Actinoallomurus bryophytorum: one gene and its partner. The protein of the gene in region 1 binds, or shares a complex with, the protein of each later gene. Links are inferred from orthologs where the notes say so. Each region holds a gene or a part of one and is shown in the gene's direction. Other genes may lie near its edges.

The links. Proteins that work in one complex are often made in the same cells at the same time.
Region 2: the proteins of uvrB (region 1) and pcrA are in contact, whole or in part, in a crystal structure (PDB 7EGT), measured with the Thermus thermophilus proteins. The link is inferred for Actinoallomurus bryophytorum from one-to-one orthologs. Residues at the interface, in WP_096411307.1 of Thermus thermophilus: Glu23, Leu25, Arg26, Asp27, Gly28, Glu29, Arg30, Phe31, Arg55, Glu326, Asp327, Phe328, Glu379, Ser382, Gln383, His398, Gly400, Arg401; in WP_096412145.1 of Thermus thermophilus: His654, Arg656, Phe657, Gln666, Asp668, Glu669, Lys680, Arg681, Leu682, Ser683, Lys685, Tyr686, Ala687.

What each region holds. Positions count from the first base shown.
Region 1 is NZ_VFOZ01000002.1:1,072,361-1,076,330, reverse strand. The notes cover bases 593-3,490. They hold uvrB (excinuclease ABC subunit UvrB), read left to right. Parts: upstream 593-934; coding sequence 935-3,046; downstream 3,047-3,490. Other genes in these bases: FB559_RS40980 (glycerophosphodiester phosphodiesterase), read right to left, coding at 593-703. Also shown: more of FB559_RS40980, read right to left, coding at 1-592. UniProt on the Escherichia coli protein: The UvrABC repair system catalyzes the recognition and processing of DNA lesions. A damage recognition complex composed of 2 UvrA and 2 UvrB subunits scans DNA for abnormalities.
Region 2 is NZ_VFOZ01000001.1:3,945,128-3,948,654, reverse strand. The notes cover bases 537-3,527. They hold pcrA (DNA helicase PcrA), read left to right. Parts: upstream 537-872; coding sequence 873-3,182; downstream 3,183-3,527. Other genes in these bases: FB559_RS18690 (CASTOR/POLLUX-related putative ion channel), read right to left, coding at 3,214-3,527. Also shown: dihydroxyacetone kinase phosphoryl donor subunit DhaM, read left to right, coding at 1-222; FB559_RS18700 (DUF397 domain-containing protein), read left to right, coding at 330-482. UniProt on the Escherichia coli protein: A helicase with DNA-dependent ATPase activity. Unwinds DNA duplexes with 3'-5' polarity. Translocates on single-stranded DNA with 3'-5' polarity. Initiates unwinding more efficiently from a nicked substrate than double-stranded DNA.

The sequences.
Region 1 (3,970 bases):
AGGCGGCGTTGATGGCGTCGTAGCGAGGGTTGACATAGTGCGCGTACCCGGCGATCGCGGGAAGCTGCGCGGCCGTCGGCGTGCCGAGTACGCCGGTCGGGACGGCGGGCATCAGCCGGTGGAACTCCCGTACCGACCCCCAGTCGAAACTCTGGACGATCAGCCGGCCGGGGAGCAGCCATCTCGGCTGGGCGCGCAGTTGTCCGGCGACCCGGCTCGTCAGGCCCGGGTACAGGGACGGGTCCTTGATCTCCAGGAGCAGCTTCAGGTCGCTGCCCTCCATCTCGCTCAGGGTCCTGGCGAGCGTCGGCACACGCTCGTGCCGGAACCGGGAGGAGAACCAGGAGCCGGCGTCGAGCCGTTCGAGCTGCCGGAGTGTGAAGTCGCCGACCCGCCACGGCGACCGGCCGGGGTAGACCGACTCGGCGTTGGTCGTACGCCTCAGCGTCGTGTCGTGCATGATGACCGGCGTGCGGTCCTTGGTCTGCTGGACGTCGAGCTCGAAGTAGTCGGCGTGCTGGGACCTGGCCGCGCGGAAGGCGGCGAGGGTGTTCTCCGGGGCGGACGCCGACGCGCCACGGTGACCGATGTCGGCGATGCCGGCCGGGCTTACCCGGGTGGGATGTCGTACGGTCGAGGTGAACGCCATACCGGCGCAGGTGAGCGGCAGAGCCGAGACGATGGCGGCGAGGCGGTAAGCCATGGCGATCCTCCGGGCAAGGGCCTCGGCCACGACCGGTGTGACGTAGCCGCTTCAACGGAGAGTAACGCATCGTTCACGGTTGGTTGGCAATCACCGCCGGGACGGAACGTCGCGAGGGCCACCGGAATGTCACTGCCGGGTCGTACGGTTGACATACACGGGCCTCCCGGCACGGCCCGCGATCCGCCGGCCGTTCTGGACCGGCGACCACCAGTCGACGGAGGAAACAGCGTGCGGCCTGTCACCGATCTTCAGCGCAAGGTGGCGCCCTTCGAGGTCGTCACCGAGATGATCCCGTCCGGCGACCAGCCGCAGGCGATCGGCGAGCTGGAGCAGCGGATCAAGCGGGGGGACAAGGACTCGGTGCTGCTGGGGGCCACCGGCACCGGCAAGACCGCGAGCATCGCCTGGCTGATCGAGAAGGCCCAGCGCCCCACCCTCGTCATGCAGCCGAACAAGACGCTCGCCGCCCAGTTCGCCAACGAGCTGCGCGAGATGATGCCCAATAACGCCATCGAGTACTTCGTCTCCTACTACGACTACTACCAGCCCGAGGCGTACGTCCCGCAGACCGACACCTACATCGAGAAGGACTCCTCGATCAACGACGAGGTGGAGCGCCTGCGGCACTCGGCGACCAACTCGCTGCTGACCCGCCGCGACACGATCGTGGTGGCGTCGGTGTCGTGCATCTACGGCCTGGGCACCCCGCAGGAGTACGTCGACCGCATGGTACGGCTGCGCGTGGGCGACGAGATCGACCGCGACGACCTGCTCCGGCGGCTGGTCGGCATGCAGTACGCGCGCAACGACCTGGCGTTCACCCGCGGCACGTTCCGGGTACGCGGCGACACGGTCGAGATCATCCCGCAGTACGAGGAGCTCGCCGTACGGATCGAGATGTTCGGCGACGAGATCGAAAAGCTCGCCACGCTGCACCCGCTGACCGGCGAGGTCGTCACCGAGGACCAGGAGCTCTACATCTTCCCCGCCTCCCACTACGTCGCCGGTCCGGAGCGGATGGAGCGGGCGATCAAGGGGATCGAGCAGGAGCTGGAGGAGCGCCTCGGCGAGATGGAGCGCACCGGCAAGCTGCTGGAGGCACAGCGCCTGCGGATGCGCACGACGTACGACATCGAGATGATGCGCCAGGTCGGGACGTGCGCCGGCATCGAAAACTACTCACGTCACATCGACGGCCGTGGTCCCGGCACCCCGCCCAACACGCTGCTCGACTACTTTCCCGAGGACTTCCTGCTCGTCGTGGACGAGTCGCACCAGACGACACCGCAGATCGGCGCGATGTACGAGGGTGACATGTCGCGCAAGCGCACTCTGGTGGAGCACGGCTTCCGGCTGCCCAGCGCGCAGGACAACCGCCCGCTCAAGTGGGAGGAGTTCCTGGAGCGGATCGGGCAGACCATCTACCTGTCGGCGACGCCGGGCCCGTACGAGCTGGGCCGGGTCAAGGGCGATGTGGTCGAGCAGGTGATCCGCCCGACCGGCCTGATCGACCCGGAGGTGGTCATCAAGCCGACCAAGGGCCAGATCGACGACCTCGTGCACGAGATCCGCGAGCGGGCCGAACGCGACGAGCGGGTGCTGGTCACGACGCTGACCAAGAAGATGTCCGAGGACCTGACCGACTACCTGCTCGAGCTGGGCATCCGGGTGCGCTACCTGCACAGCGAGGTCGACACGCTGCGCCGCGTGGAGCTGCTGCGCGAGCTGCGGATGGGCGAGTTCGACGTACTCGTCGGCATCAACCTGCTCCGCGAGGGCCTCGACCTGCCCGAGGTGTCACTGGTGTCGATCCTGGACGCCGACAAGGAGGGCTTCCTGCGGTCGGAGACCTCCTTGATCCAGACGATCGGCCGAGCCGCACGAAACGTGTCCGGCCAGGTCCACATGTACGCCGACAAGATCACCCCGTCGATGGAACGCGCGATCGACGAGACCAACCGCCGCCGCGTCAAGCAGGTCGCCTACAACGAGGCCAACGGCATCGAGCCCACCGCGCTCCGCAAGAAGATCAACGACATCCTCGACATGCTGGCCCGCGAGGACGCCGACACCGAAGAGCTCATCGGCGGCGCCGGCCGCCAGCAGAGCCGTGGCAAGGCCCCGGTCCCGGGCCTGTCCTCCCGCCGAGCGGGCCGCCACGCCGCCGACCTGGTCGGCGAGCGCCCCCGCGAGGAGATGGAATCCCTCATCGAACAGATGACAAAGCAGATGCACCACGCGGCAGAAGAACTCCAGTTCGAGGTCGCCGCCCGCCTCCGCGACGAGATCAAGGAGCTCAAACGCGAACTCCGCGACATGAAGGAAGCCGGCGTCAAGTAGCCACCCGCCGGGGCCGGGGCCGGGGCCGGGGCCAGGGCCAGCGACAGGGCCCGACACCCTCGACGTGGGTGTCCGGGGGCTGGTGTCCGGGGCCGGATGCCCGGCGCCCGGAAGGTAGCCGACTAAGCCGCGAGACCGGAGGCGGCCGGCTGGGGTCGGTGGGCGAGCGCGCGGCCGGCCGGGGGTGGGTGCCCGGGGGCAAGCGCCCGGAGGAGGGGCCCGGTAGGTGGCCGACCAGGCCACAGGGCCCCCGGGGGCCGGGTGCGGGTGCCCGGGGCTGGGCGCCCGGCGCCCGGAAGGTAGCCGATAAGCCGCGAGACCGGAGGCGGCTGGCTGGGGTCGGTGGGCGAGCGCGCGGCCGGCTGGGGTGGGTGCCCGGGGGTAAGCGCCCGGGGGAGAGGCCCGGGAGGTAGCCGACCAGGCCGCAGGACCGGAGGCGGAAGGCTGGGGCGGGCGAGCCAGGCGAGCGGCTGGGACGACTGGAGGCGCGCGGCCAGGGGCGCGAGTGAGCGAGGGGGAGAGGCCGGGGGCGAGGGCCACGTCGGCATCGGGGAACACGGGCGCCGCGGGAGCGAGAGGTCAGGTCAGCGACCGGGGCAATGACCGGAGCTTGGAGACGGGCTCTCAGGCGCCCCGTGCGGGGGATCGGCGGCCGGTTTCGGGGCGGGGTATCAGGTCACACCCGGGAGGAACCGGGAGACGAGGCCTTGGTCCGAGCAGAGACTTGGCCGAGGTACCCGCGGTGGGCCCAAGGCGCAGCATTCACCGGACCTTGGCCAAGTGCGGGCACGCCGACCTATAGCGCCGGATTCACCGGACCTTGGCCAAGTGCGGGCACGCCGACCTATAGCGCCGGATTCACCGGACCTTGGCCAAGTGCGGGCACGCCGACCTATAGCGCCGGCTTTTCCGCGCCCGACGCGG
Region 2 (3,527 bases), on another replicon or contig:
GCCGACGGGGGCGGCGGAGTCGTGCTGATCGCCGACCTCGGCAGCTCGGTCCTGACGGCGAAGACCTACCTGGAGGACCTTGAGGAGGACACCGAGGTCGTCCTGGCCGACGCGCCTTTCGTGGAGGGCGCGGTGGCGGCCGCGTCGGCCGCTGCCGGCGGTGCCGATGTGGCCGGAGTGACCACCGCGGCCGGAGAGGCGTATCAGTTCCGCAAGACGTGATCCGGTCTTGGGGGGCGTCACACCGGGCGTACGCTCCCCCGCCCGGCGGATATCACCCGAAGACTCTTTTCGAAGGTTGATAGAACAGACGAAGGAGGTCATCCGCCATGATCCGATGGCGTAAGTCGAGCCGGAGTCAGGGCATCGAGAACAGCGACTGTGTAGAAGTCGCGAACCTCTCCGGTAACAGCGGCCTCCGCGACAGCAAGAAGCCGGACGTGAGCGACACTCCTCGCGCCGTACGGGCCGCCTTGCGGTAAGTGCCGGTCAACCAGCGAACCGCCTGCGACAGAAGGCACCCCTACACGTCCCCGTGATGCCAGGATCACGCGAAGGCTCCCCGTCCGCCGAGACGCCCACACTCCCGCCCGCCCTGGAAGCTCCCGCCCGCCCTGGGGGCTCCAGCTCGTCCGGGGGGCGCCGCCCGCCCTGGCATTCCCCGCCCGCCCAGGCACTCCTCGCCCGCCCTTGGGGCTCCCCGCCCGCCCAGGCACTCCCCGCCCGCCCAGGGGGCTCCAGCCCACTCCTATTGTCCAAGGGGAAGCGACCGGGGGAACAGGTCTCGGCCGAGCTGTGGATAACCGCTGCCGCCGTGGTTCGTTCCCGTGGCTCGCCGCCGGATGTCGGCGGTAGGCCGTAGGCTTCTTTGAGTGTCGACGCTTGTAAGCCATCCCCTTCTCGACGGCCTCAACGACGCTCAGCGCGCGGCGGTCGTGCATCACGGCGGTCCGTTGCTGATCGTGGCCGGAGCCGGCTCGGGTAAGACCCGTGTGCTCACCCACCGCATCGCCTACCTCCTCGCCGAGCGTGACGTTCAGCCCGCGGAGATCATGGCGATCACGTTCACCAACAAGGCCGCCGGTGAGATGAGAGAGCGCGTCGAGGCGCTCGTCGGCAACCGTTCCCGTGCGATGTGGGTGATGACGTTCCACTCCGCCTGCGTGCGCATCCTGCGTCGTGAGGCGAAGCGGCTCGGGTTCCCCAGCGGTTTCTCGATCTATGACCAGGCCGACTCACAACGCCTGATGGCGCTGGTCTGCCGGGAGCTCGACCTGGACCCCAAGCGTTACCCGCCGCGCGGTTTCTCCGCCCAGGTCTCCAACCTCAAGAACGAGCTCATCGACTACGAGACCTTCAAGTCCCAGGCGTCGACCCATCTCGAAAAGACGCTCGCCGAGGCGTACGAGACCTACCAGGCGCGGCTTCAGCAGGCCGGCGCGCTGGACTTCGACGATCTGATCATGACGACCGTCAACCTCCTGCAGGCGTTCCCGGACGTCGCCGAGCACTACCGGCGGCGGTTCCGTCACGTGCTCGTGGACGAATACCAGGACACCAACCACGCGCAGTACGTCCTGGTCCGCGAGCTGGTCGGCCAGCAGGGCGACGACGAGGGACTCAAACCCGCCGAGCTGTGCGTGGTCGGCGACGCCGACCAGTCGATCTACGCCTTCCGCGGCGCGACGATCCGCAACATCCTGGAGTTCGAGCGCGACTACCCCGACGCGAGCGTCATCCTGCTGGAGCAGAACTACCGCTCCACGCAGACGATCCTGTCGGCGGCCAACGCGGTGATCGAGCGCAACGCCGACCGCAAGCCGAAGCGCCTGTGGTCCGACCAGGGCAACGGGCCCAACGTCACCGGCTACGTCGCCGACAACGAGCACGACGAGGCGGCGTTCGTCGCGCAGGAGATCGACCGGCTCACCGACGACGAGGAGATCAAGCCCGGTCAGGTGGCGATCTTCTACCGCACCAACGCGCAGTCACGTGTGTTCGAAGAGGTCTTCATCCGCGTCGGCCTGCCGTACAAGGTCGTCGGGGGCGTCCGGTTCTACGAGCGCAAGGAGATCCGCGACCTGCTCGCCTACCTGCGTGTCCTGGGCAACCCCGAGGACACCGTGAGCCTGCGGCGCATCCTCAACGTCCCCAAGCGCGGCATCGGCGACCGTGCCGAGGCCTGTGTCGAGGCGCTCGCAGGGCGCGAGCGCATCTCGTTCTGGCAGGCGCTGCGGCGGGCCGACGAGGCGCCGGCCATCGCCACCCGGTCGCTCAACCAGATCAAGGACTTCGTCGCGCTCCTGGACGAGCTGGGCGAGATGGTGGAGACCTCCACGCCGGCCGAGCTCGTCGAGGCCATCCTGACCAAGAGCGGCTACCTCGCCGAGCTCGAAGGCTCGCGCGACCCGCAGGACGAGACCCGCATCGAGAACCTCCGCGAGATGGAGTCGGTGGCGGCCGAGTTCGAGGAGCGCCTCGCGACGGGCGTGCTGGCGGTCCAGCCCGCCGAGGGCGAGGAGGTACGGGAGCGTCCCGCCGAGGGCCGGCTCGTTGAGTTCCTGGAGCAGGTCGCGCTCGTCGCCGACGCCGACCAGATTCCCGGCGGGCAGAACGGCGTCGTCCCGCCCGGCGAGCGCAGCCCCGAGGGCGGCGACGGCGTCGTCACGCTGATGACGCTGCACACCGCCAAGGGCCTGGAGTTCCCCGTCGTCTTCCTCACCGGCATGGAGGACGGCGTCTTCCCGCACCTGCGCTCGCTCGGCGACCCCAAGCAGCTGGAGGAGGAGCGGCGGCTCGCCTACGTCGGCATCACCCGCGCCCGGCAGCGGCTCTACGTCTCCCGCGCGACCATGCGCAGCTCGTGGGGCGCGCCGTCCTACAATCCGGCCTCGCGTTTCCTCACCGAGATCCCCGAGACGCTGGTCGAGTGGCAGCGCTCCGAGGCCTCGGGCGCTCCGGCGATGGCCTCGGTCGCCCAGCGGCCGGGCGTACGCTCGCCGGGCAACCGTGAGGTTCCGGCCCTGTCCGCGGGCGACCGGGTCGTCCACGACGCGTTCGGGCTGGGCACGGTCGTCACCGTCGACGGCGCCGGTGAAAAGGCCGCCGCGACCGTTGATTTCGGCGGCGACTACGGCGTCAAGCGCTTCGTGCTCCGCTACGCGCCGATACAGAAACTCTAGGGTCTTCGAACGGCCACAAGCGGCGGCGAGGTCACTGTTCGGACAGGACGATGACGCGGTCGTCGGCCGACAGGGTGAGCGGGGCGGCCTTGTCGGGGTTCAGCACGACGCCGTAGGCGGGCGACCGGTGGAACTCCTCGCGACGGCGGTACCCCAGGGCCGTCTGACCTCGCCTGCGTGCGGCTTCGATGACGGTGGCGAAGTTCGCCGGCGTGCCGGGGAGCAGGTAGTCGGTGGCGGGTTTGAGGTAGATCTCCGAACCGGTCGGGTCCAGCAGGCTGGCGAACACATCCCGCAGGTGGTGGTTCTCGGTCAGCTGGGTCAGCAGCAGGCTGATGAGCCGGG